3 regions of the Pseudomonas sp. 2835 genome follow, and region 2 is predicted to be linked to each of the others. Evidence: riboswitches for the same ligand, from Rfam matches in the RefSeq annotation. Region 2 holds a riboswitch; each other region holds the start of a gene.
The links. A riboswitch is a leader RNA that binds a small molecule or an ion and turns the genes downstream of it on or off. The one in region 2 is predicted to bind cobalamin.

Region 1 (10,257 bases), on a different contig from region 2:
TGCCTGACCGTCGCCGGTCTGCGAAGGCGCGCGATTTTATCAGGGTTGCCCCCTAGCGGCCATCCTCAGGCCGACGGGCAGGGCCTTAAATGTTGCGAAAAATACGCTTTAACAGCGCGCGACTGGTTGCCGCGGCGCAGGCTGTATAAGGTATAGCAAAGGCGATGGGCAGAATTTGCCGCCAGCGGTTGAATGTTTTACCGGGTGCTGCGGTCTGAGCTGCGTCCATTTTTGTCGCCCACGCTTCTTTATTACCAGGACAGGAATCCTCCATGCGTTTGCGTAATTACCTGGCCGCCGGCTGTCTGGCCCTGTTCGGCCTCTCGGCTCAGGCCGAAACCCTCTCCGGCCTCTATCAGGTCCGCGAACCGGTCACTGGCCAGGGCGCCGAAGCCCGCACCCAGGCCACTGAAAAAGCCCTCGAAACCCTGGTGCTGCGCCTGACCGGCGACGCCAAGGCCGCGCAAAGCCCGAACCTGGCTGCGCTGCGCAAAGACCCGCAACAGATCATCAGCCAGTTCGGCTTCGAAGCCGGCCCGCCGGAAACCGTGCTGGTCGACTTCGACCCGGGCAGCACCGAGCGCGCCTTGCGCCAGGCAGGCCTGGCCCTGTGGGGCAACAACCGGCCCTCGATCCTCGGCTGGTGGTTGAACGACAGCGTCGAAGGTTCGAACCTGGTCGGCGACGGCCAGGGCAGCGCCGAACCGCTGCGCCGTGCCGCCCAGCACCGCGGCCTGCCGCTGCGCTTGCCGCTGGCCGACCTGCAGGAACAGTTGGTGGCGACCGGCAAGAACCTTGAGGGCACTGATCCGGCGCCGCTGCGCGAGGCTTCCGAGCGTTACGGCGCCGATGCCTTGCTGGCGGTGCACGCCAGCGAAGCCGATGGCAAATGGCAGGGCAAGTGGCGCCTGTGGCTGGGCGACCAGCGCGAGCAGGGCACCGCCGAGGGCGCCGATCAGGCGGCCCTGGCCGATGCCGTCATGCTCGCCGTCAGCAACCGCCTGGCCCCGCGCTTCGTCGCCCGTCCGGGCGCCAGCAGCGAGATGCAGGTGCAGGTCCAGGGCATGACCCTGGAGCGCTATGCCGAACTGGGCCGGGTGCTCGAACCTTACGGCGCGCGGCTCAAGGTGGTGCAGGGCGATACCCTGACCTACCAGGTCACCGGCAATAGCGATCAGTTGCGCGCGCAACTGGGCCTGGCCAAATTGCAGGAACTGCCGGCCGAAGCGCCAGCGGCACCTGTGGCTGCCGATCCGGGCAACCCCGGGGCAACCCAGGCCGCCGCCCCGCAACCTTTCAACGGGCTGCGTTTTCGTTGGTAAACCCTGACCTGGCCGGGAGCCGTTCATGACTGATACACGTCGCTGGGTATGGGTAGGCGGGGCGCTGTTGTGCGCGGCCTTGCTCTATTGGCTGCACCCGATCCTTTCGCCATTCCTGGTTGGCATCCTGCTGGCCTACCTGGCCGATCCGCTGGTCGATCGGCTGGAGCGCGCCGGCCTGTCGCGCACCTGGGGCGTGGTGGTGGTGTTCGCCTTGTTCACCCTGCTGCTGACCTTGCTGCTACTGGTGCTGGTGCCGATGCTGGCCAAGCAGCTGGTGCGCCTGTACGAACTGGCGCCGCAGATGCTCGACTGGCTGCAGCACCAGGCCCTGCCCTGGGTGCAGACGCGCCTGGGCCTGGCCGATGGCTTCTGGAAGTTCGACAAGATCAAGGCCGCCATCAGCGAGCACATGGGCCAGACCACCGACATCGTCGGGGTCATCCTGTCCCAGGCCACCGCCTCGGGCCTGGCCCTGATCGGCTGGCTGGCCAACTTGGTGCTGATCCCGGTGGTGAGCTTCTACCTGCTGCGCGACTGGGACCTGATGATGGCCAAGATCCGCAGCCTGCTGCCGCGCCAGCGCGAGGAACGGGTGGTGGCATTGGCCGGTGAGTGCCATGAAGTGCTGGGCGCTTTCGTTCGCGGCCAACTGCTGGTGATGCTGGCGCTGGGCATCATTTATGCCTCGGGGCTGATGCTGGTGGGCCTGGAGCTGGGCCTGCTGATCGGCCTGCTGGCGGGCCTCGCGGCGATCGTGCCGTACATGGGCTTCATCATTGGCATCGGTGCGGCGATGATCGCCGGGTTGTTCCAGTTTGGTGGCGACCCGTACCCGCTGCTGGGCATCGCTGCAGTGTTCATGATTGGCCAGGCCCTGGAGGGCATGGTGTTGACGCCATTGCTGGTCGGTGACCGCATTGGCCTGCATCCGGTGGCGGTGATTTTCGCCATCCTCGCCGGTGGCGAGATGTTCGGCTTTACCGGGGTGCTGCTGGCCTTGCCGGTGGCGGCGGTGATCATGGTGCTGCTGCGCCATGTGCATGACCTGTATAAAGAGTCGGATATCTATGCGGGCGAAATCGACCCGGATCTCTAGCTTGATAGCACCTGGCTTGCATTGGCCATTACCCGCTAATGCAAGCCTTTGATTTTACTTGTGGTATGCGCCGATTGTGCGAGGGGCGCCACGGGTATAAACTTTGCAGACTTTTCACAAAAGGCCCCTTGCGGTTCCCCGGAACGGCCCAGCCAGCATGAAACCGATCCAGTTGCCCCTGGGTGTGCGTCTGCGTGATGACGCCACCTTCATCAACTACTATCCGGGTGCCAACGCCGCCGCTTTGGGCTACGTCGAGCGACTCTGCGAAGCCGACGCCGGCTGGACCGAAAGCCTGATCTACCTGTGGGGCAAACAGGGCGTGGGCCGCACCCACCTGCTGCAGGCCGCCTGCCTGCGCTTCGAGCAACTGGGTGAGCCGGCGGTGTACCTGCCCCTGGCGCAATTGCTCGACCGCGGCGTCGAACTGCTCGACAACCTCGAACAGTACGAACTGGTCTGCCTCGATGACCTGCATGTGATTGCCGGCAAGCCGGAGTGGGAGGAGGCGATGTTCCACCTCTTCAATCGCCTGCGCGACAGCGGCCGGCGCCTGCTGCTCGCAGCCTCCAGCTCGCCCCGCGAACTGCCGATCAAGCTCGCCGACCTCAAGTCGCGCCTGACCCTGGCGCTGATCTTCCAGATGCGTGCGCTGTCGGACGAAGACAAGCTGCGCGCCCTGCAACTGCGTGCTTCGCGCCGCGGCCTGCACCTGACCGACGAGGTCGGACACTTCATTCTTACCCGGGGTACCCGCAGCATGAGCGCACTGTTCGACCTGCTCGAGCGCCTCGATCAGGCCTCTTTGCAGGCTCAGCGCAAGCTCACCATCCCGTTTTTGAAAGAAACTTTGGGCTGGTAAGGCAGGAGCTAGAGCCTCGGCACATAAAAGTCACATTTTTTTCGATTGAATTTGCAAATCGATGCGATAGAAGGCATAGTCTCGACTTCTTTAAATTCCAGACACGGTCGTGCCCATGCTAAATCGCTTCGCACCCCTCGTGCCCCTCGCACTCGTGACCCTGCTTTTTGGCTGCGCGACGACAGGTCCCGTATCGCAGCAGCAGGTTCAGCAGCAACCGGTTTCCGCTCAGGTTCTGACCAAATCCTCCGTCCAGGCGACGTTCGAGGAAGAGCTGGCCACCGAAGCAGAGCTGCAAGATTTCTCCAGCAGCAAGCCTTACCAACTGCCAGCCCTGGCCGACAACATTCTCGAACGCGGCATGTCGCTGATCGGTACCCGCTACCGTTTCGGTGGTACCTCCGAGAACACCGGCTTTGATTGCAGTGGCTTCATTGGCTACCTGTTCCGCGAAGAAGCCGGCCTCAACCTGCCGCGCTCCACCCGCGAAATGATCAACGTCAAGGCCCCGCTGGTTGCTCGCAACAACCTCAAGCCAGGCGACCTGCTGTTCTTCAGCACCAATGGTCGCGGCCGCGTCAGCCACGCCGGGATCTACCTCGGCGACGACCAGTTCATCCATTCCAGCAGCCGCCGCAGCGGTGGCGTGCGCATCGACAAGCTCGGTGATCGCTACTGGAGCAAGACCTTCATCGAAGCCAAGCGTGCACTGGCCATGGCTCCGGCCGCGACCACGCTCTCGCGCAACTGATCCTTCGACAGGTTTGACCACGGCGACGTAGCTGAAAAGCTCGTCGCCGTGCGTGTTTACAGAAAGCGTCTAATCTAAATTCTCAACTCTTTTCGGCTCTTGGCCGAAGCGGCTTCAGACAGGATGTTCTGACCATGGCGATGATGGCGCGCTTCGCTCTACTTTCCCTCGCAGCACTGCTCGGTGCCTGCTCAAGTCATGCCCCGGCCCCGCGTAAAGTGGTCGAACCGGCAGTCATGGCCCCGCAAGTGTATTTCTCCCCGGTTGCTGAAGACGTGCTGTTCCGCGCCTTGGGCCTGGTCGGCACGCCATACCGCTGGGGCGGCAACACCCCGGATTCGGGTTTCGATTGCAGCGGCTTGATCGGCTACGTCTATCGTGATGCCGCCGGCATCTCGTTGCCGCGTTCGACCCGGGAAATGATCGGCATCCGCGCACCGAGCATCGAGCGCAACGACCTGCAATCGGGCGACCTGGTGTTCTTCGCCACCAATGGTGGCTCGCAGGTCAGCCATGCCGGCATTTATGTCGGCGAAGGGCGCTTCGTCCATGCCCCGGCTACCGGCGGAACGGTGCGCCTGGACTACCTGTCCAACAGCTATTGGCAAAAGACCTACCTGAACGCCAAGCGCGTGATACAGCCAGCGCACCTGGCGCGCAACCCCTGACCTGTGCGAGGTAGACGATGACCGCCCGGACGCTCTACCTCGACGACCCCCTCTACCACTACCTGCAAAGCGTGTCGCTGCGCGAGACGCCGCTGCTTGCCCGGTTGCGAGAAGAAACCCAGGCCCTGCCCGAAGCGCGCTGGCAGGTGGCACCGGAGCAGGGCCAGTTGCTGGCGCTGCTGGTACGCCTGATCGGCGCCGAGCGGGTGATCGAGGTGGGCACCTTCACCGGCTACAGCGCACTGTGCATGGCCCAGGCCATGGCGCACGGGCAGTTGCTCTGTTGCGACCTTGAAGGCAGCTACAACGCCGTGGCCTGGCGCTATTGGCAGGAGGCCGGGGTCGCCGAGCGCATCGAGCTACGCCTGGCGCCGGCGTTGCAGACCCTGGCGACATTGCCTTCAGCGCGTTATGACCTGATCTTCATCGATGCCGACAAGGCCAACTACCCGCACTATCTGGAAGAGGCCCTGCGCCTGCTGCGGGTCGGCGGGCTGGTGCTGTTCGACAACACCTTGTGGAGCGGGCGGGTGCTTGAGCAAAAACCGCACAGCGAAGACACCCGGGCCATCCAGGCCCTGAACCGCACGCTCAAGGACGACCAACGGGTGGACCTGTCGATGCTGCCGATTGGCGATGGCCTGACCCTCTGCCGCAAGCGCTAGGTTCCCCCAGGGGTTGTGGGAGCCGGCGTTGCCGGCGATGGGCCGCACAGCGGCCCCAGTTCACCGGGCCTTGCTCACCCGCCAGATCGTGTTCCCGACATCATCGGCTACCAGCAACCCGCCGCGTTGATCATTGATCACCCCGACCGGCCGGCCCATGGCCTTGCCTTCGTCGTTGAGAAATCCCGTCAGCAGGTCGATCGGCTTGCCCGCAGGTTTGCCAGCAGTGCTGAAGGGCACGAAGATCACCTTGTAGCCACTGTGCGGCTTGCGGTTCCACGAGCCGTGCTGGCCAATGAACGCGCCTTGCTCGAAAGGTGCCGGCAGCACGCCCGGTTCGGCAAAGGTCAGGCCCAGTGACGCTGTGTGCGGCCCCACCGCATAGTCCGGGGCAATGGCGCTGGCGACCAGGTTCGGATCAGACGGGTTGACCCGCTGATCGATGTGCTGGCCGAAATAGCTATAAGGCCAGCCGTAGAAGCCGCCATCCTTGACCGAGGTAATGTAGTCGGGCACCAGGTCGCTGCCGATCTCGTCACGCTCGTTGACCGCGGTCCACAGTTGCCCCGTGTGCGGCTCCCAGGCCAGGCCGTTGGGGTTGCGCAGGCCCGAGGCGAAGATGCGCGTCTGGCCGCTGGCCGGATCGACTTCCCAGATCGCCGCGCGGCCCTTTTCCTGGTCCATGCCGTTTTCGCCGACATTGCTGTTGGAGCCGACGGTGACGTAAAGCTTCTTGCCGTCACGGCTGGCGATCACGTTCTTGGTCCAGTGATGGTTCAGGGTGCCACCTGGCAAATCCGCAATCGGCGTGCCCGGGCCTTTGATCGAGGTGGCGCCGGGTTCGTAGTGAAAGCGCAGCAGGCGATCGGTGTCGGCGACGTAGAAGTCATTGCCGACCAGGGCCATGCCGAAGGGCGAGTTGAGATTCTCGATAAAGGGTGTGCGGGTTTCTGCCACGCCGTCATGGTCGCTGTCGCGCAGCAGGCTGATGCGGTTGGCGCTGGGCACGCCGGCGCCGGCGCGGCCCATGACCTTGCCCATCACCCAGCCGCGAATGCCCTTGCCGTCATCGGGTTTGGGCGGGGCATTGGTTTCAGCCACCAGAATGTCGCCATTGGGCAGGGCGTAGAGCCAGCGCGGGTGGTCCAGGCCTTCGGCGAAGGCCGCTACCTGGGTGCCGGGCGCGGCCTTGGGCGCCATGCCCTGGGGCCAGCCAATGGCGGGGGCGATGTTGACGGTGGGGATCAGGGTCTTGTTCGGTTCGGGCAATTGCGGCGACGGGCCAACCCCGTCGCTGACTTCAAGGCGTGCGTTCTCGCCGCAGCCACTTAACCCCGCAGTCACTGCCAGCAGCAGTGCAATCGGTTTTATGCCCATGTCGTATCCCTCGCAATGATCGCCGCTATTGCCAGTAGAGGCGTGCCACGCGTGGGAGGTTCCCCGGGTCAGGCCTGCTTGAGCAACAGGGCGATGCCGGGGTGATACTGGCCGGCTTCGTTGTGCAGCTTGCGGTAGGCGTAGGGGAAGTACCAGGCAATGGCGCAGGCATTGTGCTTTTGCAGGTCGTCGACCAGGTCCTGCAGCTCTTCGGGGCTGGCGTGCTGGCCGGCTTTCCAGGGGCTGGCGAACAATGCGGCGACCTTGAGCTGGCTGGGCGCGGCGATCTGCCGCGCGGCGTAGACGGTTTCGCCCAGGGCGTTGTTCAGGTCGAGCTTGGCGATCCGCGGCCAGCGCTGGCTGGCCTGCAGGTAGGCAGCTTCTTCGCGGTTGGCGATGTACAGGTCGCAACGGCCTTCGCGATCACCGTCATCGCGCTGCTTTTTGCTCTGGTGCTGTTGCAGGGTTACCAGCTCGGCCTGCCAGGCAGCGGCCGAAAGCAGGCCGAGGTTGGCCTGGGCGCCGTGCCAATAGGGCGCCTCGCCGTCACCGAGGGTCTGGTTGAAGCGGTCGATGCAATCGACCCAGCGTTCCAGGGCGGGGCGCAGGAATTCCAGGCGCGCATTATTGATGATCAGGCCTTGCATGCTGCTCTCCCTTATAGTTGTGATCGAGTACAGCCGAAGATATGGCTATTTGATATCACTGATGTCACTGTTACACAAGATGTCAAAGGCGCCATTGATCCAGGCCAGTTCAGCGCCTTTCATTGACGCTCCGGGTGCAACCCTCTAACCTTCGCGACTTGTTTCAGGTGCTCTGCAGGCGATGGCCTGGCAGGGTGAAACAGGGAAGCCGGTGGGCGCGCGAGGCGCGCGAATCCGGCGCTGCCCCCGCAACGGTAGGTGAGTCAAGGTCGCACAGGGCCACTGGGTGTTTGCACTCGGGAAGGCGTGCGGTCCCGGGTGTCCATGGCCCCGCTCACAAGCCCGGAGACCGGCCTGTAACAGCCAACGGCATCACGGAGGGTGATGCGCGGTTCCTCCGGCCTGTGCCGCAGCCCTGCGCGTTTTCCGTCTGCCATATCCATTCATCTGTCATGCCCGTTCCTTCGATACCTTGAGCAGCCACCGGCTGCTGCGCTCGTTGCGGATCGGCCGACAGTGGTTTGCGGAGAACCTCATGACTGAATCCACCGAGCGCGACGAACGCCACCTGGCGCGCATGCAGCGCAAAAAGGCCGTGATCGACGAGCGCATCGCCAACTCGCCCAACGAATGCGGCTTGCTGCTGGTGCTCACCGGCAACGGCAAGGGCAAGAGCAGTTCGGCCTTCGGCATGCTCGCCCGGGCCATGGGCCACGGCATGCAGTGCGGCGTGGTGCAGTTCATCAAGGGCCGCAACAGCACTGGCGAAGAGTTGTTCTTCCGGCGCTTTCCCGAGCAGGTGCGCTACCACGTGATGGGCGAGGGCTTTACCTGGGAAACCCAGGACCGCCAGCGCGACATCGCCGCCGCCGAAGCCGCCTGGGCGGTATCGCGGCAGATGCTCCAGGACCCGTCGATCGCTTTCGTGGTGCTCGACGAGCTGAACATCGCCCTCAAGCACGGTTACCTTGACCTCGACCAGGTGCTCAGCGACCTGCAGGCGCGCCCACCTATGCAGCACGTGATCGTCACCGGCCGCGCGGCCAAGGATGAAATGATCGAGCTGGCCGACACCGTCACCGAAATGGGCATGATCAAGCACGCTTTCCAGGCCGGCATCCGCGCCCAGAAGGGCGTCGAACTATGAGTGATGCGCGCCACTGCCCGGCGGTACTGATCGCCGCACCGGCCTCCGGCCAGGGCAAGACCACGGTGACCGCCGCTCTGGCGCGCCTGCATCGCAACCAGGGCCGCAAGGTCCGGGTATTCAAGTGTGGCCCTGACTTTCTCGACCCGATGATCCTCGAGCGCGCCAGCGGTGCGCCGGTGTATCAGCTTGACCTGTGGATGGTCGGCGAGCAGGAAAGCCGTCGGCTGTTGTGGGAAGCGGCGGCTGAAGCCGACCTGATCCTGATCGAAGGGGTCATGGGGCTGTTCGACGGCACGCCTTCGAGCGCCGACCTGGCCCGGCATTTTGGCGTGCCGGTGCTGGCGGTGATCGATGGCACCGCCATGGCCCAGACCTTTGGCGCCCTGGCCCTGGGCCTGGCGCGCTATCAGCCGGACCTGCCGTTTGCCGGGGTACTGGCCAACCGTGTCGGTACTCTGCGCCATGCCCAGTTGCTCGAAGGCAGCCTGACCGAAGGGCTGCGCTGGTACGGCGGGCTGTCGCGAGAAACCGGCATCGAGCTGCCGAGCCGGCACCTGGGGCTGGTGCAAGCCAGTGAACTGAACGACCTCGATGCGCGTCTGGATGCTGCCGCAGCGGCCCTGGGCGCCAGTTGCGATGCGGCGTTGCCGCCAGCGGTGCGTTTCGCCGCGCCAACCGAGCTTGCCATCGAGCCCTTGCTGCAAGGCGTGCGCATCGCGGTTGCCCGCGACGAAGCCTTTGCCTTTACCTACGGCGCCAACCTCGACCTGCTGCGGGCCATGGGCGCGCAGCTGGCGTTCTTCTCGCCGCTTCACGATGCAAGCTTGCCAGCCGCCGACAGCCTGTACCTGCCCGGTGGTTACCCGGAGCTGCACCACCAGGCCCTGGCGGCCAACACATCGATGCTCGACGCCATCCGCGCCCATCATCACGCCGGCAAACCGTTGCTTGCCGAATGCGGCGGCATGCTCTACCTGCTCGATGCCCTCACCGATGTTGCCGGCGAACGTGCCGAACTGCTTGGCCTGCTGGCAGGCGAGGCGGTGATGCAAAAGCGCCTGGCCGCCCTGGCCCTGCAGGCCGTGGAGCTGCCCGAAGGCACCTTGCGCGGGCACACCTACCATCATTCGCTGACCAGCACCGGGCTTGAACCGATTGCCCGCGGCCAAAGCCCCAACGGCGGCCGTGGTGCCGAGGCGGTGTATCGCCAGGGCCGCTTGACCGCTTCCTACGTGCACTTCTATTTTGCTTCCAACCCCCAGGCGTCGGCGGCGCTGCTGTGTCCATGACTGAACATGCTTTTACCGAGGCCGAACGCGCGGCGGTCTACCGCGCCATCGGCGAGCGTCGCGACATGCGTCACTTCAGCGGTGGCGAAGTTGCCCCCGAGCTGCTTGCGCGCCTGCTTGAGGCTGCGCACCAGGCACCCAGCGTCGGCCTGATGCAGCCTTGGCGTTTCATCCGCATCACCCGGCGCGCACTGCGCCAGCGTATCCAGGCCCTGGTGGAGGAGGAGCGGTTGCGCACGGCGCACGCCCTGGGTGAGCGCTCCGACGACTTCATGAAGCTCAAGGTCGAAGGCATCAGCGACTGCGCCGAGCTGCTGGTCGCGGCACTGATGGATGAACGCGAAGCGCACATTTTCGGCCGCCGGACCTTACCGGAGATGGACCTGGCGTCGTTGTCCTGTGCGATCCAGAACTTATGGCTAGCGGC
Region 2 (10,257 bases):
CGTAAGTCATGAAACGACCGATGGCAGGTTTCAGCCTGATCGAAGTGATGCTGACCCTGGCGCTGCTCGGGTTGCTGGCCTCGATTGCCGCGCCGCTGACCGAAACCCTGGTGCGGCGCAACAAGGAGCAGGAGCTGCGCACCGCGCTGTACCAACTGCGCGATGCCATCGACGCCTACAAGCGCGCCTTCGACGCCGGCTATATCGAGAAGTCCCTCGATGCCAGCGGCTACCCGCCGAACCTGCAGGTGCTGGTCGATGGCGTGCGCGATGTGCGCAGTGCCAAGGGCGCCAAGTTCTACTTTCTGCGGCGCATTCCCCAAGACCCGCTGCTGGCCGCGCGCAAGGACGACGAGCAGGGCGGCTGGGGCCTGCGTGCCTACGACAGTCCGGCGCAGAACCCGCGCGACGGTGAAGACGTTTTCGATGTGTATTCCCGGGCCCGTGGCAAGGGCCTCAACGGCATCGCCTACGGGCAATGGTGAGCAGCATGAAACGCAACCAGGGCTTTACCTTGATCGAATTGCTGGTGGTGATGGCGATCATCGCCACGCTGATGACCATCGCCATGCCGCGCTACTTCAACAGCCTCGAGACCTCGCGCGAGACCACCCTGCGCCAGAGCCTGGCGGTGATGCGCGAGGCGCTGGACCACTACTACGGCGACACCGGCCGCTACCCCGAGTCGCTGGAGCAGTTGGTCGAGCAGCGCTACCTGCGCGGCGCGCCGCTGGACCCGATCACCGAACGTCGTGACGGCTGGCAGGTGGTGGCGCCGCCCGAAGGCGTCGCCGGCGCCGTTGCCGACATCAAGAGCGGTTCAACCGGGAGGGCCCGTGATGGCAGCCTTTATGCCGAGTGGTAATGCCGGGCAGGCAGGCTTCACCTACCTGGGCGTGCTGCTGCTGATCGCCGTCACCGGCATGGCCCTGGCGGCCACCGGCACGCTGTGGTCGACCCTCGCCCAGCGCGAGCGCGAACGCGAGCTGCTGTGGGTCGGCGGCCAGTACGCCCAGGCCCTGCGCAGCTACTTTCGTAGCTCGCCGGGGCTGGCCCAGTACCCGCAGAGCCTTGAGGAACTGCTGGAGGATAGCCGTTACCCCAACCCCAAGCGGCACCTGCGCAAGCTGTACCCCGACCCGATCACCGGCAGTGACGACTGGGGCCTGATGCGCTCGATCGACGGGCGCATCACTGGCGTCTACAGCCGCTCCGAGGCCATGCCGCTCAAGCGCACCGGTTTTGCCGGGCAATGGTCGGAGTTCGAAGGCCTGGAACACTACAGCGACTGGCAGTTCGTCGCCGAAAAGGCCTTCAACGAGAGCGCCGCCGGCGCACGCAAGGGCCTGGCCCAGGGAGCCGGGCAATGAACCGCCGCCTGAGTGCCCTGGCCCTGGCCCTGGTGCTGCTGGCCGGTACTGCCCGGGGCGGCGCCGAGGACGAGATGATGGGCTTTATCGTCGACAACACCATCTCGCACATCGGTCACGACTTCTATTACAGCTTCGCCGAGCGGCTGCGTGCCACCAGCCGCCTGGATTTCAACCTGGTGGTACGCGAACGACCCGACCCGCGCTGGGGCAGCCTGGTAACGGTCGAGTACGAGCAACGCGTGCTGTACCGGCGTTTTCTGCCACCCAACACCACCGAGCTTAAGGACGCCGCCTACGAGGCAGCGGACCTGGTCAAGGCGCAGATCATCCAGCGCAAGCTGCAGATGCTGCTGCAGGACACCACTGATCTGGAGAGGGACGAGCTATGAACAACAACAAAACCTGCAGCCTGGCCTCCCTGGTATTGCTGGCGAGCCTCGCCAGTGCAGCCAGCGCCACGGAACTGGTCTACACCCCGGTCAACCCGGCGTTCGGCGGCAACCCGCTGAACGGCACCTGGCTGCTCAACAACGCCCAGGCGCAGAACGATCATGAAGACCCGGCCATCAAGGACCGCGCCTCGGCCTTTGCCAGCACCTCGGCACTGGAGCGCTTCACCAGCCAGCTGGAGTCGCGCCTGCTCTCGCAACTGCTGACCAACATCAACAACGGCAACACCGGCAGCCTGCAGACCGACGCCTTCATCATCAACGTCATCGACGACTCGGGGGCCCTGAGCATTCAGGTGACCGACCGGGTGACCGGGGAAATCTCGGAAATTCAGGTCAACGGCCTGAACCCTTGAAGGGCCAGGACAACGGGGAGAACCAGCCATGAAACGAATTCTGAGCACACTGCTGATCCTGGCCGCCTTGCAAGGCTGCAGCCTGCGCGAACCGATGCCGGCCGAACAGGACAGCGAAAGCCCGACCCTCACGCCGCGCGCCTCGACCTACTACGACCTTCTCAACATGCCGCGACCCAAGGGCCGGCTGATGGCGGTGGTGTATGGTTTTCGCGACCAGACCGGGCAATACAAGCCGACTCCGGCCAGCTCGTTTTCCACCAGTGTCACCCAGGGGGCGGCGAGCATGCTGATGGACGCCCTGCAGGCCAGCGGCTGGTTCGTGGTGCTCGAGCGCGAAGGGTTGCAGAACCTGCTGACCGAACGCAAGATCATCCGCGCCTCGCAGAAAAAGCCCGACACCCCGGTGAACATCCAGGGTGAACTGCCACCGCTGCAGGCGGCCAACCTGATGCTCGAAGGCGGCATCATCGCCTACGACACCAACGTGCGCAGCGGTGGCGAGGGTGCGCGTTACCTGGGCATCGACCTGTCGCGCGAGTACCGGGTCGACCAGGTCTCGGTCAACCTGCGGGCGGTGGACGTGCGCAGCGGACAGGTGCTGGCCAATGTCATGACCAGCAAGACCATTTACTCGGTCGGGCGCAGCGCCGGGGTGTTCAAGTTCATCGAATTCAAGAAACTGCTCGAAGCCGAGGTCGGCTACACCACCAACGAACCGGCGCAGCTGTGTGTGCTGTCGGCGATCGAGGCGGCGGTGGGGCACTTGCTGGCCCAGGGCATTGAACGGCGCCTGTGGCAGGTGGCGGGGGATGGCACCGGCGACAAGGCGGTACTGGATAAATACCTGAGCCAGTACCAGAGCCCGTGAAACCCATCGCTGGCAAGCCAGCTCCCAAAATTGTGGGAGCCGGCCTTGCCGGCGATGAGGCCGGTACAGCCAGCACATCAGGTGGCGTCTGGATTACGAGCGCTGCGCACTCGATCGCTGGCAAAGCCAGCTCCCACAGGTCCGGCGCATGCAGATCCATTGTGTGCCGGCCTTGCCGGAGATGGGGCCGGTACAGCCAGCACATCAGGTGGCATCTGGATTACGAGCGCTGGCAAAGCCAGCCCACAGGTCCGGCGCATGCAGATCCATTGTGTGGAGCCTTGCCGGCGATGCAAGGCAACACCTTGCCAATCAGGTTTACCTCAATGGCTCGGGCAGCCCTGTTCCTTGACGATGCGCTGGGTCGAGGCCGGGTTGTTGACCAGCTTGGCTGCCGAGCGCGCCGGGCGTTTGACCAGCTCACCACCGCAATTGGGGCACTGGCCCTTGAGCTGACGCTCGTTGCAGTCGCGGCAGAAGGTGCATTCGAACGAGCAGATCAACGCATCCGCGCTATCGCCGGGCAGGTCGCTGCCGCAGCATTCACAGTTGGGGCGCAGTTCGAGCATGGTCAGGTCCTCGCAGGCAGGTCGAAATCGTCAGTGTATACGCTCAAGGCCGATACAGGTGGGCGTGGCCGGCGCGGTACAGCGCCGACTCGCTGAAGGTGTCGCTGCCCAGCACGCGGCCCACCAGGATCAGCGCGGTACGGCGAAAATCCTTGGCCGCCGCCAGCTCGACAATCGTCTCCAGGGTGCCCAGTACCCAGTCCTGGTCCGGCCAGGTTGCGCGGTGTACCACGGCAATCGGGCAGTCGCCGCCATAGTGCGGGCGCAGCTCGTCGACGATTCTGGCCAGGTGCTTGACCCCAAGATGAATCGCCAGGGTGCTGCGATGGCGGGCAAGGTCGGCCAGTTGCTCGCCGGCCGGCATCGGTGATGTGTCGGCGTAGCGGGTGAGGATCACGCTCTGGGCGATGTCCGGCAGGGTCAGTTCGCAGCCGAGCAGGGCGGCACTGGCGGCCACGGCGGTGACGCCGGGCACGATCTCGTAGGGGATGCCCAGCTCGCGCAGGTAGCGGATCTGCTCGCCGATGGCGCCATACAGGCTGGGGTCGCCACTGTGCACCCGGGCCACGTCCTGGCCGTTGTCGTGAGCGCGTTTGATGGCTTCGATGATCTGCGCCAGGTGCAGTTCGGCGCTGTTGATCAGGGTTTCGGCGCGGTGACCCTCCAGCACTGCAGCCGGCACCAGCGAGCCGGCGTAGATGATCACCGGGCAGCGCTGGATCAGGCGCTGGCCCTTGACGGTGATCAGCTCCGGATCGCCGGGGCCGGCGCCGATGAAATAGACGGTCATGGGAAGTCCTTGCGGGGAAAGTGCTGATTATCAGTGAAAACCGCTGGTGCAGGCCAATGCCAGGCTGGCGTCGGCCTGCAGGGTGCGGGGGACCAGCAGGCGGGCCGGGCCGCCGAGCTGCTCGGCCAGGGCCAGGGCGGCGCTTTCGGCCACGCCATAACAGCCGCTGTGCTGGAAGGCTACCGCAGAGCGATGGCTCAGCCGTGGTTCGAAAGCGGCCAGCTGCGCCGCACTGTAGAACAGCAGCGGCACGCCCAGGCGCCGGGCCAGTTCGTACAGGCCGGGCTCGTCGTGCTTGAGGTCGATGCTGGCCAGGCCCATGACCGCGCCGGGCGTCAGGTCATGGGCGAGCAGGGTGCGCGTGAGCAGATTGCTCAGGGCGTCGGCCGGGCAGCCGCGACGGCAACCCAGGCCGAGGTACAGCTGCATCCTCAGGCCTGGCTCGAACGGCGATACAGCCAGGCGCTGATCAGCCCCAGGGCCAGCCAGAACGCGGCGTTGGTCAGCAGCGAGGCGACCTTGAACTCGGCTTCCAGGGCTTCTGGGGCGAGCATCTGGTGCACTTCCGGCTGTGGCGCGCCAATCACATGCGGCACTACCAGCAACACTGCGCCGACAACCTTCAGCAGCCAGTTGCGGGCAAACACGATCAAGGCCAGGCCCACGGCGGTGGCAGCAGCAGTACCGACCCACCAGGCCTGGCGCTGGGCCAGGTCGGCGGCCGCGGTGCCCGGCAGTTCCGGTGGCAGGCCCAGGGTTGGCGCCAGGCAGAACACGGCAAAGCCGCCCAGGCCCCAGAGCGCGCCGCTGATCACGGTCTTCGGTGCGCGCAGGGTGTAGAGCGCGGCAAGGATCAGGGCGAATCCGACCGCCACCACCAGGTTGCCGCCGGTGGTCGACAGTACACGCTGCCAGCCGTCTTGCGGCGACCAGGCTTCGCTGTCGTGATGATGCTCGGCGGTGCCGGCGGCATGTTCATGGGGCGCTTCGAGCGCAGGGGCGGCGCTTTCGTAGGTTTCCGCCTGGAGAATCAGCGGCGCGACCCAGAAGCTTTGCAGCAGGGTCAGCAGCAGGGCGGCCAGCAGGCCGGTAAAGCCTGCGGTACTGGCAATACGCTTGATCATCGGGGCAGCACTCAGTGGCAAGGGAAGGCGGCGCTGTGGCGGGTATCGTGGGCAGCGTTGTGCACCGCTTCGATGTGCGAGAAACCGGCGAAGTACACCAGGCACAGGCCCAGCAGCGAGGCGCCGACAGCAACCAGCAGGCGCTGGCTGAGGCTTGACGGGGTAACGGCTTGGTTAATGGCGGTACTGGTACGCATGGCGCTTTCCTCTTGGTGTTGTCGGCAACAGGCAAGCGCAGCGAACCCCTGCGCAGCGTTCGCCCAGGGGTTGTAACAGCGCCCGCCCACCGCGGGTTTGTTCGGTCAAGCGTTGGGCCGGTCTCCGGGCTGGTGAGGGTAGGCCGCTGGCCACACCACAGGCGTCACCTTCCCATGCCAGACAGCGGGCACAGTGGTTCTGACGCTTTTCTCACTTACCGTTGCGGGGGCAGCACCGGACTTGCCATACACCTTATAAAGAAGCGCATGACGCACCGGTTTCCCAGTTTCACCCTCAAGGGGCACCCAAACGAATGGCGTTAGCAAATCACGGGCGCGGGCAGGCGTCAATCGTGACAGCAGTTGACCGCTCACCGGGCACTGCGTAGCCTAGCCGCTTCGAGGTTCTTCGGCGCTGGCCGAAGCTAAGACGGGAACGCGGTTCAAGCCGCGGCTGCCCCCGCAACTGTAAGCATTGAAGGGTTCGACACAGCCACTGCAGCGTGTGCGGGAAGGCGTCGTTCGACTGGCCAGGTGCCGGTGCAATGCAAGCCAGGAGACCTGCCTCGAACAGTTTCCGACATTCAACCGGGCGGGGTGATCCGGTGGCGAACAGGCCAGGTGCGCAACACCTTTGGCGCTCGTCCCGCATGCCCGCCATCCTGCCAAGGGCATCGCTATGAAAACACTGGCCAAACTCCCCGTCACCATCGTTACCGGCTTCCTCGGCTCGGGCAAGACCACGCTGCTGCGGCACATGCTCGACAACGCCCAGGGGCGGCGCATCGCGGTGATCGTCAACGAGTTTGGCGAGCTGGGCATCGACGGCGAAATCCTCAAGCAGTGCAGCATCGGCTGTACTGAAGAAGAGGCCAGCGGCCGCGTTTATGAACTGGCCAACGGCTGCCTGTGCTGCACCGTGCAGGAAGAGTTCTTCCCGGTGATGCGCGAACTGGTCGCTCGTCGCGGCGACCTCGACCATATCCTCATCGAAACCAGCGGCCTGGCCCTGCCCAAGCCCCTGGTGCAAGCCTTCCAGTGGCCAGAGATTCGCAACGCCTGCACCGTTGACGCGGTGATCACCGTGGTCGATAGCCCGGCCGTCGCCGCAGGCACCTTTGCCGCCTACCCGGAGCAGGTCGATGCGCAGCGCAAGCTCGACCCCAACCTTGACCACGAGTCGCCACTGCACGAGCTGTTCGCCGACCAGCTGGCCAGCGCCGACCTGGTGGTACTGAACAAGGCCGACCTGATTGCCGCCGACGACCTGGCCAAGGTGCGCGCCGAAGTCGAAGAAGAGCTGCCGCCGGCGGTCAAGGTGATCGAAGCCAGCAGCGGCCGCCTGCCGCTGGAAGTGTTGCTGGGCCTGGGCGCCGAATCCGAGGCGCATATCGATGGCCGCCGTACCCACCACGACTCGCACCACGACGGTGATGATCACGACGACCATGACCACGACGCCTTCGACTCGATTTCCATCGAGCTGCCGCAAGCCGACGAAAGCCTGCTGCTTGACGCCCTGACCCAACTGGTGGTGCAGCACGGCATTTTGCGGGTCAAAGGTTTTGCAGCGATCCCGGGCAAGCCGATGCGCCTGCTGATCCAGGGCGTGGGTACCCGTTTCGACAAGCACTTCGACCGCGCCTGGCGCAGTGAAGAGCCGCGCACTACGCGCCTGGTGCTGATCGGCCAGGAACTGGATGCGGTACAACTGGAAGCGAGCCTGCGCGCCGCCCTGGGCGCTTGACCCATGCACTTGCTGCGGACCCAGCCCGGTGGTTTTGTACCGGACGACAGCATTGCCGACCTCGGCCAGACCCCGGCCGAGCTGGTAATCCTCTGCAGCGGTGACTCGCACCTGGCGCTGCTGGCCGAAACCGCCCAGCAGCTGCCCGAGGATTTCCCCAGCCTGCGTCTGGCCAACCCCATGCAGGTACAGAATCATGCCTCGGTCGACCTCTATGTCGACCAGGTGTTGCGCCATGCCAAGGTCATCCTGGTGTCGCTGCACGGCGGCGTCGGCTACTGGCGCTATGGTGTGGAGCAACTGCTGGAGCTGGCCGCCCGTGGCGTGCAGTTGATCCTGGTGCCCGGCGACGACCGCCCCGACCCGGAACTGAGCAGCCTGAGCACGGTGCCGGCCGAGCAGGCCGAACGGCTCTGGCACTTTTTGCGCCAGGGCGGCAAAGCCAATGCCCTGAACTTGTTCAACTGCCTGGCCAGCGAGTTTTTGCAGCGCGACTACCCCTGGAGCGCGCCGCAGCAACTGCCGCGCACCGCGGTGTACCACCCGCGCAAGGCGGCTGCGGCGCTGGAGGACTGGTTCGGCGAGTGGCAGGTCGAGCAGCCGGTGGTGCCGATCCTGTTCTACCGCTCGCACCTGCAGGCGGCCAACACGGCCTTTATCGACACCTTTTGCGAGCGGTTGCAACTGGCCGGGCTCAACCCCTTGCCGATTGCCGTGGCCAGCCTCAAGGAGGCCGGTTGCCTGCAGCAGGTCGAAGACTGGCTGGACCAGGTCGACGCTGCCCTGATCATCAACACCACAGGCTTTGCCCAGTCCAGCCCCGAGCAGCCGCACCTGCGCCCGTTTCGCCGCGACATCCCGGTGTTGCAGGCGATCTGCGCCCAGGACAACGAACCGGCCTGGCAAGCCAGCGAGCAGGGCCTGGGGGCCCGCGACCTGGCCATGCACATCGCCTTGCCGGAGCTGGACGGGCGCATCATCACCCGCCCGGTCAGTTTCAAGGACCTGGCCTGGCGCAGCGAGCGCAGCCAGTCCGACGTAGTCTGCTACCGCGCCCAGCCCGAGCGCATGGACTTTGTCGCCGAGCTGGCGCGGCGTTGGTGCGCCCTGGCGCAGCTGCCCAACGGGCAGAAGCGCGTGGCGCTGATCCTCGCCAACTACCCGACCCGCGACGGGCGCATCGGCAATGGCGTGGGCCTCGACACTCCAGCAGCGGCGCTGAACATCCTGCGCGCGTTGCAGGCCCAGGGCTATCCGCTGGCACCCTTGCCCGACAACGGCACGGCGCTGATCCAGGCTTTGCTCGGTGGCGTCAGCAACGACCTCGACAGCCTCGACCTGCGCCCGTGCATGCAAAGCATGGCCCTGGAGGACTACCTGGCGGCCTTTGCCACCTTGCCCGAGGCCAACCAGATTGCCGTGCGCGAACGCTGGGGCGAGCCGAGCCAGGACCCGATGTTCCGCAGCGGGCGGATGATGATCGCCGGCCTGCGCTACGGCCTGACCTTCGTCGGCATCCAGCCGGCCCGTGGTTACCAGCTGGACCAGAGCGCGGTCTACCACGACCCCGACCTGGTGCCGCCGCACGCTTACCTGGCGTTCTACTTCTGGCTGCGTCACGGCTTTGCCGCCGACGCGCTGATCCATGTCGGCAAGCACGGCAACCTGGAGTGGCTGCCGGGCAAGGGCGTCGGGCTGTCCGATAGCTGCTGGCCGGACGCCTTGCTCGGCCCGCTGCCGAACATTTATCCGTTTATCGTCAATGACCCGGGCGAGGGCGCTCAGGCCAAGCGCCGCACCCAGGCGGTGATCATCGACCATCTGATGCCGCCGCTGACCCGCGCCGAAACCTATGGGCCGTTGCGCCACCTGGAGCTGCTGGCCGACGAGTACTACGAGGCGCAACTGCTTGACCCGCGCCGGGCCCGGGAGCTGCAGCGCGACATCCTGGCGCTGGTGCGTGACAACCATATCGACCGCGAACTGCAAATCGAAGGCGCCCTGGACGATGCCGCGATCTGGCTGCCGCGCCTGGACACCTACCTGTGCGACCTCAAGGAGTCGCAGATCCGCGACGGCCTGCACGTGTTCGGCGAGTCGCCGAGCGGGCGCCTGCGCATCGACACCTTGCTCGCCTTGTTGCGGGTGGAACGCGGCGATGGGCGCGGGGCCAATGGCAGTGTGTTGCGGGCCCTGGCGAAGGCGCTGAACCTGGGCTTCGACCCGCTCGATTGCGACCTCGGCCAGCCCTGGCACGGCCCTCGGCCCACACTCCTGGCGACAATGGACGAAGCCTGGCGCACCGCCGGCGACACCCGCGAACGCCTTGAGCTGTATGCCAGCCAGCTTATCGAGCAGACCCTCGAGGGCAGCGTGCAGCTTGCCGGCGGCCCCGAATGGGCGCAGGTGCAGGCGATTCTCGACGCGCTGGCGCAACAGGTCGCGCCGCAACTGGACAGCTGCGGCCCGGCAGAAATGCACGGCCTGCTTGCCGCCCTCGAAGGCCGTTTCGTCCCCGCCGGCCCCAGCGGCGCGCCAAGCCGCGGGCGCCTGGACGTGCTGCCGACCGGGCGCAACTTCTATACCGTCGATGTGCGCAACCTGCCGACCACCACCGCCTGGCGCATCGGCTTTGCCTCGGCCAACCTGATCCTCGAGCGCCATTTGCAGGACCATGGCGATCACCTGCGTCAGCTCGGCTTGTCGGTGTGGGGCACGGCGACCATGCGCACCGGTGGCGACGATATCGCCCAGGCCATGGCCCTGCTTGGCGTGCGGCCG
Region 3 (10,257 bases), on a different contig from region 2:
CCGGTGTTGGCTGGGTTGCGAGCGCTGGCAAGGCCAGCTCCCACAGGTCCGGTGTACACAGGCCCATTGTGGGAGCCGGCGTTGCCGGCGATGGGCTGCACAGCAGCCCCGGTTCACCTCAGAACGTGTAGTCCAGCGTCGCAAAATACGACCGCGGCTCACCCATCAACCACTGCTCGCCACTGTGCGCGGTGGCGGCATAGCGCCGGTCCAGCAGGTTGTTCAACTGCAAGCCCAGGCGCACATCCGGCAGCACCTGCCAGCCCAGGTTGGCATCGACCACGGTAAAGCCCGGCACGTTCTGGGAGTTGGCGGTGTTGGCATAGCGCTCATCGACATAACGCAGGCCCAGGCCGGCATCCACGTTGTGGCTAAAGCCCTTGCTGACCCACAGGTTGGCGGTACGCCGTGGCACGTTGCTGGGGCGGTTGCCGGCGCGGGAAACGGTCTGGCCATTGACCACCTGGTCGAAGTCGTCGTACTTGGCGCGCACCACCGAGGCGTTGGCCGAGACATGCCACTGGTTGGCCAGGGCCAGTTCCAGGGTCGCTTCCAGGCCATCGGAGGTCTGCTGGCCGGCCTGTTCCTTCTGGTGAGTGTCGGGGTTGTCGACCAAGAGCTTCTTCTTGACGATGTGATAGGCCGCCAGTGTCCACTCGCCACGGCCGTCCCAGAACAGTTGCTTGAGGCCGAACTCGGTCTGCTTGGCCTCGGTCAGGTCGAACTGCTGCTGGGTCGGGCTGAGAGTCACCAGGTCGCTGACGCCGTCCTCGCTGGTGGAGTACTGGCCGTACAGACTCAGCTCGTCGTTGACGGCGAACACCAGCCCGGCGCGCCAGTTGCCGCCATTGAGGCTGCGGTCGCTGCGGGTATCTCTAACCAGGTCATTGCGGTCGATGTGGTTCTGGTCGCGGCGGATGCCGGTCACCAGCGACCAGCGCTCGGACAGCTGGGTGCGGTTCTCGGCGAACAGGGCGAAGGTGCGGGTGGTGCTGTCGGTTTGCGGGCGCGTCGGGTCTTTACTGTGGAAATACCCCGGCGCCGGGTTCCACGGGTCGATGAAATCGCCGCCGACGTCGTTGTACGGCGAGTTGCTGTCGATGCCGAAACGGATGCGGTTGTACTCGGCGCCGACCACGGTCTTGCTGGCAAGGCCAAACAGCGAGTGGTCGAAGGTGAAGCTCTGGCGGTCGCCGAGCTGTTCCTGGTCGTGCTTGATTTCCAGGTAACTGCCGCGCTCCAGCTGGCCGACGCCGCTGTTCCAGGTGTAGTCCTCGGCGTTGCGCCAGTGCCGGCGGCTTTTGAGGTAGTACAGCTGGTTGCTGGCGCTGATCGAGTCGCTGATGTTCCAGTCGGTGTTAAAGCGGGTCCACTCGTCGTGGTAGTGCTGGGCCGAATCCTTGAGGTTGTAGTTCTTCTTGCGCAGGCTGTCGCGGTAATGGCCGTCGATCAGTGGCGTGCCAAAGTAGTTCATCGGCTCGGCGTCGCCGCGCTCGTGGGCCAGGGTAAAGCTCAGGTCGTCGCTGGCGTCAAAGCGCAGGGCGGCGCTCATGGCCAGGTTTTTCGAATCGCCGCGGTCGATCCAGCCATTGCTTTGCTGGCGGTTGAGGGTCACCCGGTAGCTCAGCCGCTCGCTCAGCGAACCGCCGCTGTCCAGGCCCAGTTGCTGGCGGTCGTACGAGCCGTAGCCCAGGCGCAGGTGATTGCGGATCTCGCCGGCAAAGGGCTTTTTCGGGATCACGTTGATCACCGCGCCCGTGGCGCCTTCGCCGTACAGCACCGAGGCCGGGCCACGAATTACGTCGATGCGCTCGACCATCCACGGGTCGACCGGGAAGCTCTGGGTGCCGGCGCCGGTGTACATCCGCGCGCCGTCGAACAGCGTCATCACCGAGCTGTGGCCAGTGAAGCCGCGGGCCGACAGCGCCGTGTTGCCGTTGCCCGGGGTAGCCACCGAAGTGATGCCCGGCGAGCGGGTCACGGCGTCCTGCACGGTGAGGTTGTTGCGCCCGTCGATGGCCTCGCTGCCCAGGCTGCTGGTGCTGGCCGGGGTGTCCATGGCGCTGAGGTTCAGGCGTGAGCCGGCGGGCAGCGGGGTGGCCAGGCTGACGGATTCGTTGTCGCTGCTGCTGGTGATGGCCGTCGAGGGCAGGGCCAGGGCAGAGGGGCTGCCCTCGACGGCGAAAGCCGGTGCAGAGAAGGCCAGGCAGGGGGCCAGGGCATTGGCCGCCAGGGTATGAAGCTTGGAGATTCGGGACATGTCGTTCCACAGTCAACAGGAAGAATGAATCCCGGAGGGAACAACGCATGGAGGCATGGCGCACGCGCAGGCGAACGCCAACCGGCCTGCGCCCGCCCACCGCGGGGTTGCCAAACAGAAGCTTCAGGCCGGTCTCCGGGCTTGCGAGGGTCATGAAGGCCTTCACCTTCCCATGCCAAGGCACAGTGGTGTTTCGAAGGCTTCGCTCGCTTACCGTTGCGGGGGCAGCGCCGGACTGGTCATTTGCATGACGCACCGGCTTCCCGTTTCACCCTGCGCACGGCGGCGCAGGACACCTGAAACTGGCGCGCATCTGAACACCGAAAACCTTTGCAGTCAACGGCTTGGGCAATTGAGCAGATCAGTTCAATTGTGATGCAAGGCGCATTGCAGAGCCTTCGGCGGTAAATCCGTTCGAACTTTTGCAAACGCCCCGGTCTCGAAAGGTCGCTTGGCTTACATGCACCTGTTCAAGACATGGAGAATTAACGGAATGTCTAACCAAGGCTTCAACCTGCTGCGTAAAACCTGTGCCCTGGCCCTGCTGGCCGCGCCCCTGAGCGCCTTCGCAGCGCCCGACACCGGGCCGATTTCGACCTTCGGCCTGAGCGGCAGCTACAACAAGTTCAAGCTCGAAGGCGGCAGCGAATCGGACACCTCGCACATGCCCCAGGCCGGGCTGTTCTACAACTTCGGCAACAAGATGACCGCCGAATCCGGCTTTATCTACCAGGCCGGTGTCGAGGCCAAGTACGGCGAGAAGGACGATGACAAGCTCAAGGAAGGCCAGGCCGACCTCGACCTGGGCTGGCGCGCGGCGCTGGATGCGCGCAACTTCGTCGACTTCACCGTCGGCGGTGGTTACGCTTGGACCCGCTACGAGCCCGACACCAACGACTACGATATGGAACTGACCGCCAAGGGCCCGTTCGCCAAGGCGGCGCTGGGTTATAACCACCAGTTCGACGACGTCACCATGCGCGTCGAACTGGGCGCGCGGCACACCCTGGACGGTCGTGCCAAGCTCGATGTCGATGACCTGGGCAGCGACACGGTCGACCTCAAAGACCGCACCAATCCGTACGCCGAAGTGAATTTCTTGATGAACCAGAAAGGCACGGTGCCAATCATGGCCGGGGTGTACTACACCCGCACCGAGTACAAGCTCGATGGCGACTCGCCGGTGGCCGACAACACCAAGCTCAAGCGCGATGAGTACGGCGTGAAGGTGGGTATCGCCTTCTAAGCCCTCAAAGCATCGCCGGCAAGCCGGCTCCCCCCCGATCGGGTGTCTGAAGTAGCTGCGGGAGCTGGCTTGCCAGCGATGAGGCCAGCGCGGTCGTTACCGATTCAACGCCCGCGCTTGCGCGACACCACCGCCTCGATATTCTTGCGCCCGATCAGCATCGGCTGTTTCGGTTCCTCAAGCCACTTGTACATCACCAGGCTGTCCACCAGCCCCAGGCGCGCATGCCGGTAGGCGTTGGGCAAACGGCCGACGATGGCAAAGCCGAGCTTTTGCCACAAGGCCACCGCCACCTCGTTGCTCGACACCACCGAATTGAACTGCATGGCCAGGAAGCCCAGCTCCCGCGCCAGGCGCTGCGAGTGCTCGCACATCAAGCGGGCTACACCGCGGCCACGGGCGGCGTCGCAGACCATGTAGCCGCAATTGCTGACATGGTTGCCGGGGCCGGCGGCATTGGCCTTCAGGTAGTAGGAACCGAGCAGCACGCCATCCTCTTCGGCCACCAGGGTCTGCAGCGGCGCTTCCAGCCACAGTTGGCGGGCTTGCTCCTGGCTCATGGCCGGGTCGAAGGCATAGGTTTCGCGAGCGCTGACGATGGCCTGGAAGGTCGGCCAGAAAAGCTCGAAGTCAGCGGCGGTCATGGGGCGGATGTGGATCATGGGGGTTCCTGAAAACGGTTCGCCCGCTAGCTTATGCGAAAACGCCAGGACGTGGGTGAGGCGCGGCACTGGCCGCGCACTCACCTGCGGTTGGGTTACTGCCCGGCCTTGCCCACGGCATCCAGCGCCCGCGCCGAATACACCAGCGCCGCCCCGGCGTTCATCGCTACGGCCACGCCCAGGGCTTCGGCGATTTCTTCGCGGGTCGCGCCGTGCTTGACCGCCTGGGCCGAGTGCACGGCAATGCAGCCGTCGCAACGGGTGGTGACGGCTACGGCCAGTGAGATCAGCTCGCGGGTCTTGGCGTCCAGGTGGTTGGTCTTGGCCCCGGCGCCGCTGGCGGTCATGTAGCCATTGACCGTGTCGGGAGAGAGTTGCTTGAGATCGCCGATGCCCGCCATCAACTGTTTACGGTAGGCATCCCAGTCCATCATGCTCATTGTCTTCACCTTGGTGTGGTTGGCAACTAGAACAGTGAAGCTAGTTTTTTTGCCGGCGGGGCGCCGTTGGTCGATGGTCGGGGAAAGGCAGGACTTTGGGAGGGGACCTATCGCTGGCAAGCCCGCTTCTGCTAGGAGCTGGCTTGCCGGCGATAGCGGTCTGGATCAGATATAGATGAACACCAGCACCAACGCCGCCACTACTGCCCATTTCTCCAGGTAGTAACGGGTGCGGTTGCGCTTTTTCAGGGCCTTGCCGCGCTCACGGACCTTGTAGATGCGGGTGAACAGGCGGTTGATGCCGCCGGTCTTGTCGCCGGCGTCGTTCGGCGCGGCTGCGGCTGCCATCACATTCTTGCTGAACCAGCGGTTGAACGCTGTGGCCCAGCGGTACTTGAGCGGGCGCTCGACGTCGCAGAACAGGATGATGCGGTTGTGCTCGGTCTGGTTGGAGGCGTAGTGGATGTAGGTCTCATCGAATATCACCCCTTCACCATCGCGCCAGGCGTAGTTCTGGCCATCGACGCAGATGTAGCAGCCGTCGTCGTTGGGTGTGTCCAGGCCCAGATGGTAGCGGTACGAGCCGGCATACGGGTCGCGGTGGCGCACCAGCTTGGAACCTGGCGGCAGGGTGGCGAACATCGCCGCCTTGACCGTGCCGATGCCTTGCAGCAGTTCGGTGGTGCGCGGGCAGAGTTTCATTGCCGAAGGATGACTCTCGCCGTACCACTTCAGGTAGAAGCGCTTCCAGCCGCTCTTGAAGAACGAGTTGAAGCCGACGTCGTCGTAGTTCTGCGAACTCTTGATCTCGCCGACGTGCAGCAGTTGCTGGGCTTCGGCGCGGATTTCCTGCCAGTTGTCCTGCAGCGGCTTGAGCTCGGGGAACGACTCGACCGGCAGGTACGGCTTGGCCGGCAGCTTGGAGAACAGGTACAGGAAAACGTTGACCGGGGCCAGGAAGCTCGAGTGATCACCCAGCTGGCGGGTGATCTTGTGCCTGACTTTGCCGCGCAAATGAACGTAGGCAATCGAGAAAACAAACAGTAGAACAAAGAAGATTTTCATGGGCGGATACTTGTCGATGTGGCGATGCGCCATGGCATAAGCCCGCCAGCATAAACAATCGTGACCACGGTTTGTACTAAATGTTACCGGTTGTGTGCCCGACCATAGTGCTAGGCGCAAGCGTTTGCGTGAACGATTCAGCATCGGCGGCGCGATTGAGATAGCGGCCAAGGTCACCGGCGGCCTGGGCTTGCAGCAAGCCGACCAGCACTTCGATACCCGCCGCTTCGAGCAGGGCGATACCGGCGCCGGCATTGCGTGGATCGGGGTCGAGCATGGCCACATACACACGCCGGATACCGCGCCTGATCAAGGCCGTGGCACAGGAGGGGGTGCGGCCATGAAACGAACAGGGCTCAAGGGTCACGTAGGCCGTGACGCCCTCGGCATCGCCGTCGAGCTGGGCCATGGCCATGGCTTCGGCGTGGGGCTGGCCGGGGGGCTGGGTGAAACCGCGGGCAATGATCTGACCATTGCGCACCAGCACGCAACCCACCGGCGGGTTCGGCAGGCAGGCGGGCAGGGCGCGGCGGCCCTCGCTCAGGGCTTGATGCATGAACAATTTATCGCTGGGTGAAAAACAATCCATTGTCGTTCAACTCCTGGGGCAAAGGGCTGAGCATAGACCGCACTTGCAGAGGTTGCTCGCCGCCGTGAGGTGTCTAACGGTAGAGTCAGCAACTGGAGCTGAACTACACAGGATGACGCGGCATGGACCCAGGCATTGGTGATACCGGTGAACCCTTCAAGCGGCTGTTCTTTGCCCTCGACTGCGTACCTGAGCAGCGCCGGGCCATTGCCCGCTGGCGCAGTGAGCTGAATATGCAAACCGGGCGGCCGGTGCCCTCGGCGAATTTTCACCTGACCCTGATGTTCCTCGGTGCCGCCGGCACTGCACAGTTACCGGCAATACTCGCTGCCGCTGGGGCGGTGAAGGTGGCGGGTGAGCCGCTGAGCCTGGTACTCGACCGGCTGCAGGTGTGGCGCCCGGCCAAGGCGCTGGTGCTGGTGCCCAGCCAGACCCCTGCGGCGTTGCGCCAGCTGGCCTATGCCCTGCAGCAGGCGATGCTGGCATTGGGCTTTGCCCAGGACCCACGGGATTACCGCCCGCACCTGACACTGGCCCGCGACTACCGCGGCAGTGAGCCCGAAGCCCTGGTGCCGGCAGAGTTTGTGCTGCGCGCGCGGCACTTCACCTTGTTCGAATCACGCAAGGGGCAGTACTGGCCGCTGGCGCAGTGGCCGTTGTAGCGTCACTGCGGCTATCTGCGTTGCCTGGTTTTACGACCGCTTCGCGGCCGATCGCGGGCAAGTCCCGCTCCCACAGGTTCTGCGCCGCCTTTGAGATGGATGCCGGGCCTGTGGGCGCTGGCTTGCCAGCGATGAGGCCGGTACATTCCACCTTCAATGCTCAAGGATGACATCCTATGAAAAAGCCCTGGCTGGCACTGCTCGCCTTGCTTGGTTTCAGTGCCTACACCCTGTACACCATGCTCATCGCCGAACAGTCGTTGCTGCAGTTCGGCCTTGAGTTGATCTCACGGCCGGACACCGCCCAGGTGGTGATCGACCTGTACCTGCTGGCGGCGTTAGCGTGCGTGTGGATGTACCGCGATGCGCGCCAGCGCGGCAGGTCGTGGCGGGCGGTGCTGCCGTACTGGTTGCTGACGGCAGTGTTCGTCTCGGTGGGGCCGTTGTTGTATATCGTGGTCAATGGTTTTCGACGTAAGCCCGCTGGCGCCTGAATGACGAGCGCTGGCAAAGCCAGCTCCCACAAATCTGCAACACACAGACCCATTGTGGGAGCCGGCATTGCCGGCGATTGGCTGACAACTTAGAACTGCGGCGTGTACTTCACGCTGAAGGTGAAGTTGCGCGGGTCGCCGAAGTTGTTGTTGCCGTTGAGCTGGTTGTAGGCCGCAATGTAGTAGTGCTTGTCGAACAGGTTGTTGGCATTCAGCGCCAGGCCCACTTCCGGGCTCAGCTGGTACGCCAGGCGCGCGTTCCACACCGCGTAGCCGGGCACGTCGTAGGTGTGCTCGTAGCCCAGGGTATGCGACTGCGCGGTGAAGCCCAGGCCGGCGCTGACCTTGCTCCAGTCACCCGGCAGCTGGTAGTTACCCCACATGCGCAACATGTGCTTGGGCGTCCAGGTGCTGAACACCTTGCCCTTGTTGTCCGGGTCGTCGAGGTAGGTGGTGGTGTTGTAGGTGTAGCCGGCAAACAGCTGCAGGCCGCTGAGCACTTCGCCGCTGACTTCAGCCTCGATACCCTGGCTGCGCACCTTGCCGGCGGCGGTGGAGCAGTACCAGTCATCGCAGGCAAAGCCCGAGGCCTTGTCGATGATCGCGCGGTTTTCCTGGTCGTAGCGGAACACCGCCAGGGAGGTATTGACGCGGCCATCAAGCAGTTCGCCCTTGATGCCCATTTCGTAGTTGCTGCCAATGATCGGCTTGAGCGGCGCGCCGCCGACGCTGCGTTCGGTCTGTGGTACGAAGACGTCGGTGTAGCTTGCGTACAGCGACCACTCGCGGCTCAGGTCGTAGACCATACCGATGTACGGGGTAACTTCACCGCTTTCGGTCATGGTGCTGGTCGGGCTGACCGAAGGGGCGCGGGTGACACCGGCATACATGGTCGTGTCATAGCTGTAGTCGAACCAGCTGACCCGCGAACCCAGCACCAGGGTCAACGGCTCGGCCAGCTTGACCCGCCAGGCGCCATACAGGCCTTTCTGGCGCACGTCATAGGCACTGCTGAAACCACGGCCGTTGGGCTTGTCGAGCAAGCTGTCGTAGCTGATATCCGGGCGGTGATGGTCGATATCGAAGATGTTGTCAGTGCTGTCGTTGAACGTGCGTGCGAACAGATCATCGGTGGTCAGCTTCGAGTAGTTGCCGCCCAGGGTGATTTCCTGCTCGAGGTTGAAGGCGTTGAATTTGCCCACCAGGTTCATGTCGACACCTACCTTGGTGGAGTCGAAATCGGTCACCCAGTCGGCATAGCTCACACCGCTGCCATCGAAGTTGATGGCATCGTCAACGGTCTGCACCCGCTGGTGGGTCGACTTGTTGGTTTCACTCATGCGGATCGCACCAACGTGGAATTTCCAGTCGTCGTTGAAGCGGTGCTCAAGGTCGGCGTACAGGGTGGTGACGTCGATTTGCGAATGGTTCCAGCGTGAACCGGTAAAGGTCGAACGCGGCACATCCAGGCCGCTGCCGTCGGCATAGCGCGGCAACCCGCGCAGCATTGGCCGCGACTCACCGTTGGACTGGCTGACCGCGAAACCCAGGGTGGTGGCCTCGTTCAGGTCGAAGTCCAGCGCGCCGTACAGCGAATGGGTCTTGCTCCATTCGTAGTCGACGAACGAATCACTCTGGTCCTCGTCGGCGACGAAGCGCCCGCGCACGGTGCCGGCATCGTTCAACGGGCCGCCGGCGTCCAGTTGCAGGCCGTAGTGGTCCCAGCTGCCGGCCTTGCCGGTGACCGTCACGGTCGGCGCAGCCTGGCCGCGCTTGCGCACCAGGTTAACGGCGCCGCCCGGGCTGCCGGTGCCTTGCAACAGGCCGGAAGCGCCGCGCAGCACTTCCATGCGGTCGAAGAAGATCAGGTCCTGGGTCGCCCAGTTGCCCAGCGAATAGGTGTTGCGCGGGATCGCCACGCCGTCGTACTGCCAGTCGTCGATCTGAAAGCCGCGCGAATAAATGATCAGGCCCGGGCCCACGCCCTGCAGGCCGACCAGGCCAGTGGTCTGGTTGACCGCGTCCTTGAGGTCGACGATGTTCTGGTCGTCCATCTGCTGGCGGGTCATGACCGTGACCGACTGGGGGATTTCCCGCAGGGTATGGCTGCCCTTGCCAATGGTGGTTGCCCGTGCCGCGTAGGAGCCGCTGCCCTCGGTGGTGGCCGCATCGACACCGCTGCTGCTGATGCTGGTGGCGCCCAGCTCCAGGGCGTTGCCGGCGTCGATGCTCGGCAGCACGCTGAAGTTGCCCTGTTCGGTGACCAGCAACTGCAGGCCGCTGCCGGCCAGGGCCTTGTGCATGGCCTGCACGGCGCTCATCCGGCCGACGATCGCCGGCGCCTGCTTGCCCTGTACCAATGCCGGGTCCAGGGACACGATGCGCCCGCTCTGGCTGGCGATGGCATTGACGGTGCTGGCCAGGGAGGCGGCCGGCAGGTTGAAGCTCAGGGCCTGTTCCTGGGCCTGGACGGTGCTGGCCAGCGCGGCCAGGGCCATGGCGGCAGGAAGGGCGTGGGACCAAGGGTTGAGCACGGAATTCTCCTGATTATGTTGGCGTGTCAGGAGATAGGTGCGATGAGAAATGAAAACCGGACACAAATACGAGTGATTTGCATAAATTATTTTTGCAGCGGGGTTTTCGCCCGAATCAGCGTCAGCCACGGGCTGTACTGATCGACCTTGACCGGCAGGGTTTCGGCCAGTGCGGCGAAGGCCCGCTGCGGTTCGTCGAGCGGGAACACCCCCTGCACGCGCAGCCCGCGCACCTCGGGTTCAACCCGAACAAACCCACGGTAGTAAGGGCGCAGCGCCTCGACCACTGACTCGAGGGAGTCATC

Region 1: another riboswitch for cobalamin. It lies ahead of cobO (cob(I)yrinic acid a,c-diamide adenosyltransferase); the one in region 2 lies ahead of cobW (cobalamin biosynthesis protein CobW).
Region 3: another riboswitch for cobalamin. It lies ahead of ABIE20_RS10585 (TonB-dependent receptor); the one in region 2 lies ahead of cobW (cobalamin biosynthesis protein CobW).

The regions. Positions count from the first base shown of each region.
Region 1 covers NZ_JBNDLE010000017.1:37,756-48,012, forward strand. The annotation lists gene ABIE20_RS21040 (DUF2066 domain-containing protein) at 273-1,322, shown strand; gene ABIE20_RS21045 (AI-2E family transporter) at 1,348-2,421, shown strand; gene hda (DnaA regulatory inactivator Hda) at 2,579-3,283, shown strand; gene ABIE20_RS21055 (C40 family peptidase) at 3,399-4,034, shown strand; gene ABIE20_RS21060 (C40 family peptidase) at 4,169-4,702, shown strand; gene ABIE20_RS21065 (O-methyltransferase) at 4,720-5,367, shown strand; gene ABIE20_RS21070 (PQQ-dependent sugar dehydrogenase) at 5,428-6,744, opposite strand; gene ABIE20_RS21075 (hypothetical protein) at 6,813-7,391, opposite strand; cobalamin riboswitch at 7,540-7,763, shown strand; gene cobO (cob(I)yrinic acid a,c-diamide adenosyltransferase) at 7,927-8,538, shown strand; gene ABIE20_RS21085 (cobyrinate a,c-diamide synthase) at 8,535-9,830, shown strand; gene bluB (5,6-dimethylbenzimidazole synthase) at 9,821-10,257, shown strand, end outside.
Region 2 covers NZ_JBNDLE010000022.1:53,271-63,527, forward strand. The annotation lists gene ABIE20_RS23525 (secretin N-terminal domain-containing protein) at 1-5, shown strand, start outside; gene ABIE20_RS23530 (prepilin-type N-terminal cleavage/methylation domain-containing protein) at 9-485, shown strand; gene ABIE20_RS23535 (type II secretion system protein) at 491-865, shown strand; gene ABIE20_RS23540 (type II secretion system protein) at 840-1,370, shown strand; gene csgE (curli production assembly/transport protein CsgE) at 1,367-1,762, shown strand; gene ABIE20_RS23550 (curli assembly protein CsgF) at 1,759-2,178, shown strand; gene ABIE20_RS23555 (CsgG/HfaB family protein) at 2,207-3,049, shown strand; gene ABIE20_RS23560 (DUF1272 domain-containing protein) at 3,373-3,618, opposite strand; gene cobM (precorrin-4 C(11)-methyltransferase) at 3,662-4,408, opposite strand; gene ABIE20_RS23570 (cobalamin biosynthesis protein) at 4,439-4,837, opposite strand; gene ABIE20_RS23575 (CbtA family protein) at 4,840-5,532, opposite strand; gene ABIE20_RS23580 (CbtB domain-containing protein) at 5,544-5,729, opposite strand; cobalamin riboswitch at 5,828-6,055, opposite strand; cobalamin riboswitch at 6,115-6,312, shown strand; gene cobW (cobalamin biosynthesis protein CobW) at 6,409-7,476, shown strand; gene cobN (cobaltochelatase subunit CobN) at 7,480-10,257, shown strand, end outside.
Region 3 covers NZ_JBNDLE010000006.1:82,952-93,208, reverse strand. The annotation lists gene ABIE20_RS10585 (TonB-dependent receptor) at 119-2,260, opposite strand; cobalamin riboswitch at 2,370-2,575, opposite strand; gene ABIE20_RS10580 (outer membrane beta-barrel protein) at 2,754-3,506, shown strand; gene ABIE20_RS10575 (N-acetyltransferase family protein) at 3,611-4,168, opposite strand; gene ABIE20_RS10570 (carboxymuconolactone decarboxylase family protein) at 4,264-4,608, opposite strand; gene lpxO (lipid A hydroxylase LpxO) at 4,774-5,673, opposite strand; gene ribD (bifunctional diaminohydroxyphosphoribosylaminopyrimidine deaminase/5-amino-6-(5-phosphoribosylamino)uracil reductase RibD) at 5,750-6,262, opposite strand; gene thpR (RNA 2',3'-cyclic phosphodiesterase) at 6,385-6,924, shown strand; gene ABIE20_RS10550 (DUF2834 domain-containing protein) at 7,101-7,418, shown strand; gene ABIE20_RS10545 (TonB-dependent siderophore receptor) at 7,508-9,952, opposite strand; gene ABIE20_RS10540 (FecR domain-containing protein) at 10,039-10,257, opposite strand, start outside.